4 regions of the Mesorhizobium sp. M1295 genome follow, and region 3 is predicted to be linked to each of the others. Evidence: predicted binding sites of a transcription regulator. Region 3 holds the regulator's gene; each other region holds the start of a gene.
The links. Region 3 encodes PhoB, which activates phosphate uptake and scavenging genes when phosphate is short. Its sites were predicted from a motif close to TGTCATNNANCTGTCAT; they were not measured.
Positions count from the first base shown of each region.

Region 1: a site for PhoB is predicted at 1,517-1,533, ahead of NKH29_RS10425 (PhoX family protein). Genes of this name have one in related genera too.
Region 2: a site for PhoB is predicted at 1,138-1,154, ahead of ppk2 (polyphosphate kinase 2). Genes of this name have one in related genera too.
Region 4: a site for PhoB is predicted at 1,618-1,634, ahead of NKH29_RS00430 (esterase-like activity of phytase family protein). Genes of this name have one in related genera too.

Region 1 covers NZ_JAMYLU010000005.1:216,589-219,692, forward strand. The annotation lists gene NKH29_RS10410 (helix-turn-helix domain-containing protein) at 1-24, opposite strand, end outside; gene NKH29_RS10415 (phosphatase PAP2 family protein) at 343-1,044, opposite strand; gene NKH29_RS10420 (hypothetical protein) at 1,059-1,397, opposite strand; gene NKH29_RS10425 (PhoX family protein) at 1,601-3,104, shown strand, end outside.
Region 2 covers NZ_JAMYLU010000007.1:52,048-55,151, forward strand. The annotation lists gene NKH29_RS12205 (aldo/keto reductase) at 1-978, opposite strand, end outside; gene ppk2 (polyphosphate kinase 2) at 1,261-2,181, shown strand; gene NKH29_RS12215 (dihydrofolate reductase family protein) at 2,233-2,880, opposite strand.
Region 3 covers NZ_JAMYLU010000002.1:391,313-394,416, reverse strand. The annotation lists gene NKH29_RS05025 (ROK family protein) at 39-1,283, shown strand; gene phoB (phosphate regulon transcriptional regulator PhoB) at 1,293-1,982, opposite strand; gene phoU (phosphate signaling complex protein PhoU) at 1,999-2,706, opposite strand; gene pstB (phosphate ABC transporter ATP-binding protein PstB) at 2,739-3,104, opposite strand, start outside.
Region 4 covers NZ_JAMYLU010000001.1:87,311-90,414, forward strand. The annotation lists gene NKH29_RS00430 (esterase-like activity of phytase family protein) at 40-1,518, opposite strand; gene NKH29_RS00435 (TIM barrel protein) at 1,765-2,754, shown strand; gene NKH29_RS00440 (sugar ABC transporter substrate-binding protein) at 2,796-3,104, shown strand, end outside.

The sequences.
Region 1 (3,104 bases), on a different contig from region 3:
ACGCATCTGCGCGGCAGTGATCATCGGCCATAACCCCCGTCTGAGTCTGCGATATCACGTGTAATACCTTCATTATGATGGTTCAAGCATCATCTTGCATATGTGAAACATGCAGCACTCTTTGCCAGCCGATGCGCTAGCATGCTACAATTTCGGCATCGTTTGGCGGGACATCCATTGCGATCCCGATTTCACAGGCAACGACTCAAAAAGGATGAGCAGGTGAAGATATTCAATGCGTTGGCGACCTCGACAGCCTTGCTGTCGATGGTTTTCCTGCTGGCAGGCTGCGGTCATGGCCTGATCAACAGGCTGATTTGACCGCAAATCGACTGACATGAGTCAGGTGCCGCCGGCCCGCCCGAGCCATCGCTGCAGGAACCGGGCCGCAAGCCAGCACAGCATCGCCCAGGCAAAGCCGGCGCACCAGCCGGCCAATACGTCGGAGGGCCAGTGGACGCCGAGATAGATGCGGCTGATGCCGACCACCACCGTCGTCAGCACCGCCAGACCGAGCACATAGATCTTCGTTGTCCGCCCGGGCAAAAACCGCGCCGCCATGCTGCCCAGCGTCAAATATGTCACCGCCGACAGCATGGCGTGGCCGCTCGGAAACGAAAGTGATGCCACGTCGGCGAGATGCGAGACCAGATCGGGGCGCGGCCGATCTATATCGAACTTGAGCACGCTTGACAGGACCTGGCCGCCCGCTACCGCGATGAACATGAGAAGCGCCGCGCCTGGCCTGCGGATGAGGAGCAGATAGACGATCATTGCTGCCGTGATCAGCATCAACACGCTGGCGCTGCCGAGGCTGGTGATGTCGCGCATCGCTCCTTCCAGCCACGCCGGTCCGATCGGATTGTCGGGTTGGCCGGCCTTGCGGAAGGCAAGCAGGATTTCGGTATCGAAGGCATGCGGCGTAGTGGCCCGCGCCATCTCCATTAGCTCCTCGAACCCCCACAGCCCGCCGGCAATGATCAGCCCGGCCAGCAGAACCGGAAACTCCAGCCAGTTGCGCAGTCTGCTTGCGGTCTTCTTCATCGGCCCGATCGCAGTTACAGCCTTTGCAGATAGGGTCCGAGCGTGATCAGCGCCACAGCTGCGATGGCAAGCACGATGCCGGTCGCCTGCAAGGCATTGACGCGCTCGCCGAAGAAGACCAGCGCCACCACATTCACCGACACCAGCTGGATCACCGCTGACAGGCTGAACGACACCGACATGCCGAATTCACGGATCAGCCTCAGCATGATCAGATTGCCGAGCGAATAGAGCGCCAACGTCAGCACGATCTTGCCAAAGCTCGGCGCCAGTCCCCATTGCTTCGCCGCCGTCGCCGCAAGCAGGAAGATCACTGTCGAAATGCAGAGCTGCCCAAGTCCCCAGAAACTCACTTTTTGCTCCTCCCGATGCGGTCCTTGCGCGCCTGCCGCAGCTCTTGTTTCCGAAGCGCCGGTCGCGGTCAAGCGGGGCTGATGTTGGGCACGAAATCGCAGATGGCAATTAGCCGGCATGTCATCAAACTGTGACCTGCCGGCGATACCGGATTGGCCAGGCAACACGCTCCAGCAATCTATCCAGCCAGAGGCAGGCCCCTATGACCGAACATCGCACCCCTGACGCCCATTTCCGCACCAGCCTGCTCGAGGAAAACGATGGGCCAGGAGCCAATCCCAGCGACAACCGCACCATGGGTGAGATCATCGCCGCGCGGTTCTCGCGCCGCGGCTTCCTCAAGGGCTCGCTTGCCGTCTCGGCCATAGCCGCTACCGTCAGCCCGCTGGCGCTGATCACCGCCGACAACGCCCGCGCCGCCGAAGGCTCCGCCTTCGCTTTCGACGAGCTCGAGGCCGGCATCGACGACAAGCATCACGTTGCACCCGGTTATGACGCCGACGTGCTGCTGCGCTGGGGCGATCCGCTGTTCGCCGATTCGCCGGAATTCGATCCGACAAAACAGTCGGCGGAAGCCCAGGCCAGACAATTCGGCTACAACAATGACTATGTCGGTTATATCCCGATCGACGGCTCGGCCGAGCACGGCCTGCTGGTGGTCAACCACGAATACACCAATCCGCACCTGATGTTTCCGGGCCTCGTCACCATCGTCGATGGCAAAGCCAAGCAGGCGCCTCTCAGCAAGGAACAAGTCGACGTCGAGATGGCCGCGCATGGCGGCACCATTGTCGAGATCCGCAAGGAAGCCGGCAAATGGCAGGTCGTTCGCGACGGCAAGCTCAACCGCCGCATCACCTCCAACACCGAGATCGCGCTGTCCGGCCCCGTCGCCGGCCACGACCGCGTCAAGACCAGCGCCGACCCGACCGGCACGAAAGTTGTCGGCACCGTCAACAATTGTGCCGGCGGCGTCACGCCGTGGGGCACCTATGTCATGGCCGAGGAGAACATCCACGGCTATTTCTCGGGCGAGCTGCCGCAAGGCCACAAGGAAGCGGCCAATTACAAGCGGCTCGGCATTCCCGAAGGTGCTTATGAATGGGCAGCGCATTACGACCGTTTCGACATCGGCAAAGAGCCGAACGAGCCGAACCGCTTTGGCTGGATCGTCGAGGTCGACGTCCAGGATCCGACTTCGGTGCCGAAGAAGCGCACCGCAATGGGCCGCTTCAAGCATGAGGGCGCCGAATCGATCGTCGCCAAGGATGGCCGTGTCGTCTTCTACCTCGGCGACGACGAGCGCTTCGACTATGTCTATAAGTTCGTCACCACAGGCAAGTTCAATCCGGACGACCGCGCCGCCAATATGGATTTGCTCGACGACGGCACCTTGCATGTCGCCAAGTTTGCCGACGACGGTTCGGTCGAATGGCTGCCGATCGTCTTCGGCCAAGGGCCGCTGACGGCGGAGAACGGCTTTGCCAGCCAGGCCGACGTGCTGATCGAGACGCGCCGCGCCGCCGACCTGCTCGGCGCCACCAAGATGGACCGCCCTGAAGACATCCAGCCCAATGCCGCCAACGGCAAGGTCTATGTCATGCTGACCAACAATTCGAAGCGCAAGGCCGATCAGGTCGACGCCGCCAACCCGCGTGCCGAAAATGCCTTTGGCCACATCATCGAGATCGTCGAGGACGGTGGCG
Region 2 (3,104 bases), on a different contig from region 3:
GTGCCAGTAGGGATAGAGCACGGGCGGCCTGCTGACCACGTCGAGGCGTGTGCGCTCCTCATCGCCGAGCACCAGGCTTGCAGCAGCGATATTGTCCTTGAAATGCGCTTCGGTTCGTCCGCCGATCACCAGCGAACTGACGGCGGGCCGGCCAAGCAACCAGGCAAGCGCCACCTGCGCTGCCGACACGCCGTGGTTCTTGCCGATATCGATCAGCACGTCGACGATCCGCCACAGCCGGTCCTCGTCGCGGATCGGCGGTTCCGACCAGCCGCTGAGCTGGCGGGCGGTCGGCTGGTCACGGTGATATTTGCCGGACAGCAATCCGCCGGCGAGCGGGCTCCAGACCAGCACGCCGAGCCCTTGGTCGACCGAGATCGGCAACAATTCATACTCGGCCTCGCGGGCTTCCAGCGTGTAGTGGATCTGCTGGGTGACGAAGCGCGGCTGGTGATGACGGTCACTGATACCGAGCCCCTTCATCACCTGCCAGCCGGAATAATTGGAACAGCCGACGTAGCGGACCTTGCCCTGCGCGACCAGCGTGTCGAGCGCGGCGATGGTTTCCTCGAGCGGTGTCAGGCCATCCCACTCATGCAGGAAATAGATGTCGATGACATCGGTCCTGAGGCGCTTCAGGCTCCTCTCGCATTCGCGGATCAGATGATAGCGCGACAGGCCTTCATCATTGGGGCCTTTGCCGATCCGCATGCGCGCCTTGGAGGCGATCAGCACGTCGCCCTTGCGCTTGCCGCCGAGCGCCTCGCCGATGATCTCCTCTGACACCCCGTTCGAATAAACGTTGGCGGTGTCGATGACGTTGATGCCGGCATCGATGCAAAGGTCGATCATCCGGCGCGCCTCGTCGAGGTCGGTCTTGCCGACCGCCGAAAACGCGCCGCCGCCGCCGAACGTCATGGTGCCCATGGTCAGCGTCGAAACCTTCAGCCCGGAACGGCCGAGAGTGCGGTATTCCATGTCGTATCCTCATGATTTTTATCGGGAAAGGGCGTTTCAAACGACAGCCCTGAATGAAACCGGGCATTTGTAGGATAATTCGTTCCGCTTGTCGCCCGTGTTGCAGGGCAACATCGATCACATCTTACGGATTGGACGCGCAGCCAGCGCAACAGCGGCTGCAATAAAACCGTCATTGCCGGCCTATACTAACATCGGTTCAGCGCTTCGATTTCCGGCCGCCGGGCCGGGCGGCAGAGCGCCTGACAGCGGCCGACACGGCCTGTAAGCGGAGCAGCGCAAATGACCGAGATAAAACAGAATTCCCCGGCCAGGGACTGGCTGGAAGCGGAACTCGCCGACACGCTCGACGAAGATTATGAGCTGGAAATCTCTGAGCCGGCGCTGTCGATGGAGATCGCCAAGATCTATAAGAATGCGCATCCGCCATCGATCGACCGCCTGCAATATTTTCGGGATCTAATCACGCTGCAATCCGAATTGATCAAGCTGCAGTCCTGGGTCGCCTATCACAAGAAGAAGCTCGTCGTGGTATTCGAGGGCCGCGACTCGGCGGGCAAGGGTGGCGTCATAAAGCGCATCACCCAGCGGCTCAATCCGCGCATCTGCCGCGTCGTAGCACTACCGGCGCCGACCGAGCGCGAGAAGTCGCAATGGTATTTCCAGCGCTACGTTCCGCATCTGCCGGCCGGCGGTGAGATCGTGCTGTTCGACCGCTCCTGGTACAACCGCTCCGGCGTCGAGCGGGTGATGGGCTTTGCCCAGCCGGATCAGGTCGAGGAGTTCTTTCGCGACGTGCCGGATTTCGAACGCATGCTCCTCCGCTCAGGCATTACGCTTGTCAAATACTGGTTTTCGATCACCGATGAGGAGCAGCAGATGCGCTTTTTGATGCGCATCCACGACCCGATGAAGCAATGGAAATTGTCGCCGATGGACCTCCAGTCGCGCGTGCGCTGGGAGCAGTACACCAAGGCCAAGGAAGAAACCTTCGCCCGCACCAACATCCCGGAAGCTCCCTGGTTCATCGTCGAGGGCAACGACAAGAAGCGGGCGCGGCTGAATTGCATCGACCATCTCCTCAAGCAAATGCCCTATGAGGAGGTGCCGCACGAGGAGATCACACTACCGGAGCGCGTCTTCAATCCCGAATACGAACGTCAGGTGCTGCCGCGCGAACTGTATGTGCCGGAGAAATACTGACTAAAGCAGCGAGGAGGGGCGCTGCCTCCGTGGGCAGCGCCCTGCAACAAGCTAGGCGCGCTCGATGATGACATGCGTGGCCTTCGGCGTCGCGACCTGCTCGCTGCAGCGGTAGCCGAGCTTGGGCATGTCGATGCCGGCAAAAAGGCTCTCGCCTGCGCCGAGCAGGACAGGTGAGATCGCCAGATGCATCTCGTCGATGAGCTTTTCCTTGAGATACTGCCGGATCGTAGAAACGCCACCGCCCAGCCGTACATCCTTGCCGTCAGCCGCTGCTTTCGCCTTCTCCAGCGCTGAGTGGATGCCGTCGGTCACGAAATAGAAGGTCGTGCCGCCCTCCATGACAATGGGATCCCGCTGATGGTGCGTCAGCACGAAGACCGGCACGTGGTATGGCGGATTGTCTCCCCACCAGCCTTTCCAGCTCTCGTCAGGCCACTCGCCGCGGATCGGCCCGAACATGTTGCGGCCGAGGATCCAGGCGCCGACATTCTCGAAGCTGCGCGCGGCGAACGCCTCGTCAGTGTCCGTGGTCCCGCCATCCTTGCCGAGAACCATCTTGCGGAAGGTGCGGGTGCCGAACATCCATTCGTGCAGGGCTTCCCCGCCAACACCCAGCGGGTTCTTCAGGTCTTGGTCGGGACCGGCGCCGAAGCCGTCGATCGACAAGGTGAAAGCGCTGACGCGAAGTTTGGACATGAGAGCCTCCTTGATAACCAATTGTGAGATGCAAGCAGTTATCGGGTAGCTTAACTGATTGCATTTTGCAAGCGGTTTTTTGAATCGCCGGGGCCAATCGCTTCCAAATCATGTTGGAATGACCAATCTCAATGTTGGCGCCGCCCCTCATCCGCCTGCCGGCACCTTCTCCCCGTATAGTGACGGGGCGAAGGGGCTGGCCGCAACCTCGGCGATGTTTTTGC
Region 3 (3,104 bases):
CATGAGCGGCCGCGGCAAACCGGGAGGAAAGCAAAACGATGTCGGTCGGAATCCGCCATGACGATTTGCGCCGGCGCAACCGGGCGATGGTGATCTCGGCCGTGCGCCGGGCCGGCCAGCCATCGCGTACGGAGATCGCCGCAACCACCGGCCTCAGCCATTCGACCATATCGGCGATCTCCTCCGACCTGATACGGGAAGGCATCCTCGCCGAGAGCAAGGCAAGCGAACCCGTTTCGTTGAAACGCGGTCGTCCGCAGGTCGGCCTCGCCCTCAATCCGGAAGCGGCGGCGGTGCTGACCGTGGTGTTGTCGCTGAATTTCCTGTCGGCCGCCATCATCGACTATGCGGGGCAGGTGGTCGCCGAGGAACAGCGCCGGCTGGACACGCTGACCATGCCGCGCGACGAACTGATCCGCGAATGCATGGCCATCGTCCGGCGCCGGCTGGACGATCCAGATCTTGACGTCCGCAGTGTCGCCCGCATCGCCCTGGCGATTCAGGGAATTACCGACTCCCCTGCACGCGCCATGCTGTGGTCGCCGATCACGCCGCAGACGGACATCGCCTTTGCCGACATGCTGGAAGATGAATTCGGCATCCCGGCCACGGTGGAGAACGACTGCAATATGATGGCGGTGGCTTTGCGCTGGCGCGATCCGGATCGCTATCGCGACGACTTCATCGCCATCCTGCTTTCGCACGGCATCGGCATGGGGCTGGTGTTGAAGGGCGAGCTGTTCACCGGCACGCATTCCTCGGGCGGCGAGTTTGGCCACATGATCCATCGTCCGGGCGGCGCGCTCTGCCGTTGCGGGCGGCGCGGCTGCATCGAGGCCTATGCCGGCAATTACGCCATCTGGCGCAACGCCACGCAGATGAGCGAAGACAGCCAACCGGTCGCCGACGTCAGCGACGCCGACATGCGCGCGCTGGCGGTTCGGGCGCGCGAGAAGGACGGGCCGGAACGCGAAGCCTACCGCAAGGCCGGCGAAGCGCTGGGTTTCGGTCTCGGCTCGCTGTTCGCGCTGATCGATCCGGCACCGGTCGCAATGGTCGGCGCCAGTGCCGCCGCCTTTGATCTGATCGAGCCGGCCTTGCGGAAGGCCATCGCCCAGACCGCCGGCGGCCAGCATTCGGGCTCGATCTCCTTCGATACCGAGCCGAACGAATTGCCGCTGATCCGCGAAGGCTGTGCAATGCGGGCGTTAAGCTTCGTCGACCAGCAGATTTTCGCGCCGGGCGCGCAAATGAGGCCCGGCGTCAGAAAGAACGTAGCCTGACTGGGCGGGTCAATCTTCCCTGATCGCGTAGCCGGCACCGCGGATGGTGCGGATGACATCAGGCATGCGGCCGTTGTTGACGGCTTTGCGCAGCCGCCCGACATGCACGTCGACGGTGCGTTCGTCGATATAGATCGTCTCGCCCCAGACATTATCGAGTAACTGGCTGCGCGAGAAGACGCGGCCCGGATGCCGCATCATGAATTCGAGCAGCCGGAATTCGGTCGGCCCGAGCCGGATCTCGGTCTTCTTGCGATACACCCTGTGCGATTCGCGATCGAGCACGATGTCGCCGACCTTCAGCACGCTGGACAGCACTTCCGGCTTGGCGCGGCGCAGCAGCGCCTTGACCCTGGCCATGAATTCCGGTGTCGAAAACGGTTTGACCAGATAGTCGTCGGCGCCGGTCGAAAGACCGCGTACCCGGTCGCTCTCCTCGCCGCGCGCGGTCAGCATGATGATCGGCAGCCGTTCGGTTTCGGGGCGCACCCGCAACCGGCGGCAGAGCTCGATGCCGGAAACCGCTGGTATCATCCAGTCGAGCACCAGAAGATCGGGCACATTCTCCTGCAAACGGATCTCGGCTTCGTCGCCGCGTGTCACCACCTCGACCTGGTAGCCTTCGGATTCGAGATTGTAGCGGAGCAGCACACCCAACGGCTCCTCGTCCTCCACCACCATTATGCGTGGTGCGATCATCGGCTGGGCACCCCCATCATGTCGCCGGTGCGGACATTGTCGTTTCGTCTTGCTTCGGACGATTGACCGGCAATTGCTCGCCGGTCAGCACATAATACGCATTTTCGGCGATGTTGGTGACATGGTCGCCGATCCGCTCCAGATTCTTGGCGCAGAACAGCAGATGCGTGCAAGCGGTGATGTTGCGCGGGTCTTCCATCATGTAGGTCAACAGTTCGCGGAACACCGACGTATATTTGACGTCGATGCGCTCGTCGGCGGCGCGTAGCTTGGCCAACGCGGCCGCATCGCCTGCAGCATACTCCTCGATGACGCCCTGCACCTGGATGAGCACCAGCTGCGCCATCGCATCGATGGAATGCGATAGGTCGCGCGGTGTGACGCTAAGGCCGACCGCACTCACACGCTTGGCGATATTCTTGGCAAGGTCGCCGATGCGTTCGAGATCGCCGGCCATGCGGATCGCCCCGACGACATGGCGCAGATCGTGGGCCATCGGCTGGCGCTTGGCGATCAGGGTGATGGCGCGGTCGTCCAGTTCGCGTTGACGCGCATCCATGATGGCATCGTCGGAAACGACGCGTTGCGCCAGCACGTTGTCAGAATTCAACAGGGCCTTGGTCGCCCCGCCGACCATCGAACCGGCGAGGTCGGCCATGTCGCGGATCAGCTTGCTGATCTGCTCGAGATCCTCGTCGAAAGAAGCGACTGTGTGTTCGCCCATGGTCCTGTCCTCATATGCGTGATCGGAACGGCTCAGCCGAAGCGGCCGGTGATGTAATCCTGCGTGCGCTTCTCGCGGGGCGACGTGAAGATCTTCTCGGTCCGGTCGAACTCTACCAGTTCACCCAGATACATGAAGGCGGTCTGGCGCGATACGCGCGCCGCCTGCTGCATGTTGTGGGTGACGATGACGATCGTGTAGTCGGCTTGCAATTCGTCGATCAGTTCCTCGATCTTGGCGGTCGACAGCGGGTCGAGTGCCGAAGCCGGCTCGTCGAGCAGAATGACTTCCGGCTTCACCGCCACGGTGCGGGCAATACAAAGCCGCTGCTGCTGGCCGCCTGACAGGCTCAAGCCGCTGGCGTTGAGCTTGTCCTTGACCTCGCCCCACAGCGCGGC
Region 4 (3,104 bases), on a different contig from region 3:
GCGGACGCGTTCGGCGCGTCCGCCTGCCTGGGGGTGTCGCTACTTCCCGGCGAGGCCTGGAAGCGTGACCTGATAGACCAGGAACATCGTGTCGACATCGGCGCCATCTTCGGCCTTGTAGGCCGCGCCGACCTGGAAGCCGTCCTGGGTGAGAAAGTCATTGTCGTTGGCGACGAACAGGAAATAGTCGTCGGGCCGTGTTGGATCGCGGACGCTCACCACCGACATCGCCTCCCACTTCTCCGAAAGGTTGTTGCGGTCATTGGGCGCGCCATTGTGCAGCCCGAAGCGGCCGAGCTCGGTCTTGTCGTTGATGTCGATGAACGGCGTCAGCTTGGCCGGCGTCACCGAGGGATCGAGCTCACCTTTGGGCGCAACCGGCTTGTCCTTGTCGAACTCGGTGCCGGCGATGTCGGTTGCCGCCGACACATCGACGACGCTGATCTCGCGATGGAGCGAGGTGTCGCCCTTCACCCCCTGGCCGTTGCCGCTGTCGCGCGCCAGCATCAGGAAGGTCTTGTCCGACAGAGCCACGATTTCGCTCTGCGCGGCAATCTTGGTCTTGCCCTTGGCATCGCTGAACACCGGCAGCGGCACAACATATTCATGCGCAAGCTTGAGTTGGGCCGGATCCGAGGCATCGTAGACCAGCGCGCGCGTGTTCTGGCGCGTCGAAGCGGAATCGCCGCCATCCTGCCTGGGGGCCGATTGCAGCACCGCGATCAGGAACTTGCCGTCGGGCGTCAGTGCCATGCCTTCGAGGCCCTGGTTGTTCTGGCGGCCGGTTTCGGGATCCTTCGGATCTGGGTCTGCCGCGCCAGGTCCCGGATTGTTGGACGCGAAGTTCGGCGTTCCATGACGCATCGGGACAAGCGCCGCCGGTGGCTGCGTTGCCGACATCAGACGCCCATCGGCGGAGAAGTGGTAGATGTTCGGACCATATTCGTCCGAGATGAACATGGTGCCGTCGGGCAGCCGCACGATCGCCTCGTTATCGAGCGCGAGCTTGCCGTTGGCTTCGGGCAGGATCGGCATGTCGTCGGTCGCTGCGCGCACGCCGTTGAGCGGATCTAGGCCGGTTGCATCGATGCCCTTGTCGTCGGTCAAAAGCATGGTGTCGGCTAGCGTTGCCTTGAGGCCCGACTGTTCCTGGCCGGCGGCTGGCACTGCACCCGGCGCGATCGGGGCGAACTCGAGGGCGATCGTGTTGAGGCGCGGACGGTAATCGGTGGTGCCGACGACATTGTAGCCGCGGTCCGGCAGCAGCCACAGCGAGCCCTTGTAGCCATCGGCGCCATGCGTCCAGCCGGCAGCGTCAATCGCCATGCCCGAGCCGGAGCCAAACGTCTCGCCGAACCTGTCTTTCTGGCTGGCCGGGATGCGGCCGACGCCGACCAGGCCCTTGTTGACGAAGTTGGCGCCGCCGACGGTCGCGGCGTTTTCTGCCAAGGCCGGACTCAAGGCGGTGAACATCGCGAGCGCGACAGCGAGGGGCGCGGTTCGGTGCAGGTTTTTCATGGATATCCTCTTTGAGACAAAGCTGCCGGGATCTGAAAAGCGCCGCGTCGCATCGAGAATGCCGCGAAAGCCTTCGGAGAAGCGATCTAGGACGCGAACATGATACTTGCGTGACAGTGCTGCGCTTGCCTGGCCTCGTGTGGTCGCAACTGGCCTGTGCATGGCGAATCGTTGCTATCGAAAGAGCAATTAACAACTTTACAAATAACCATTCTTGGGTGAAGTTATGACAATGAAAGGTCACCGATGACAGTCTGTCGTTTCGCCACCCGCCTCAATTCCTTTGCCTCGCGGCCACAGGCCGAGTGGCCTGATCTTGTTGGTAAACCGTCCATGCTGCAAATGGCGGCACGTGCGGCGAAGGTTGCGGAATTGACCGATCTCGACCTCAACTTCCCCGACCATGTCGATGAAAAACCTGCGGAAATGGCGCGCAAACTCAGCGATCTCGGGCTTTCCATCAATGGCTTCGCCATGCGCTACTACTCTAATCCGGCCTTCAAGCTCGGCGCCTTCACCAATCCGGATCCTTCCGTTCGCCGCGAGGCCATCGACCTGACCAAGGCCGGCATCGACGCCGCGCGCGAGGCCGGCGCCAGCCTGATGACATTGTGGCTCGGGCAGGATGGCTTCGACTACGCCTTCCAGGCTGACTACGCAACACTCTGGCAGCACGAAATCGATGGCATTCGTGAAGTAGCGGCGCATGATCCGGGCTGCCAGATTAGCCTTGAATACAAACCCAACGAGCCGCGCTCCTACAGCCTGATGCCCGATGCGGCGACGACATTGCTGGCGATCCGCGAGATCGGCCTGCCCAATCTCGGCGTGACGCTCGATTTCGCTCACGTGCTCTATGCCGACGAGCAGCCGGCTTTCGCTGCCGCCCTCATAGCACGGCACAGCAAGCTGCTCGGCGTGCACCTCAACGACGGCTACGCCAAGCGCGACGACGGCCTGATGGTCGGTGCCGTGCACACGCTGCAGACGATCGAGCTGCTCAGGCAGATCCGCCGCGACGGCTATGCCGGGGCCATCTACTTCGACACGTTCCCCGACATGACCGGGCTCGATCCCGTCCACGAATGCGAAGTCAACATCGCCACCGTCAAGCGCATGCTGCGCGTCGTCGAGCGGCTGGAAAAGGACAACCGCCTGTCAGCCGCCGTCGATCGTCAGGACGCGGTCGCGTCGCAGGCCATCATCCAGGAAGCCATGCTCGGGCCGGACAGCTGAGGCCGGCGCCATCACCGTTTTTCAACAAGGGAGGAAAGACCATGAAATTTCTGCTCGTCACCGCTACCGCTGCCCTGATGACGCTGTCCATCGGCTCGGTGTTTTCCGCGGATCTCGCGCCGCTCAATTCCGACACCGAGAAGGATCGCATCGACTGGTCGCAGCTCGAGGCCAAGTTCGGGGCTTTCCCCAAGCTGCCCGAGGGCACCAAGGCGGGTGCGGTCTCCAAGACGCTGACCAACGAATACTGGCGCTCGCTGGGTGAGGGCTACAAGTCGTTCGGCGACCGCATCGGCGTGCCCGTCGTCTACCAGGCGGCGCAGAGCGAGGGCGACCAGCTCGGCCAGCTC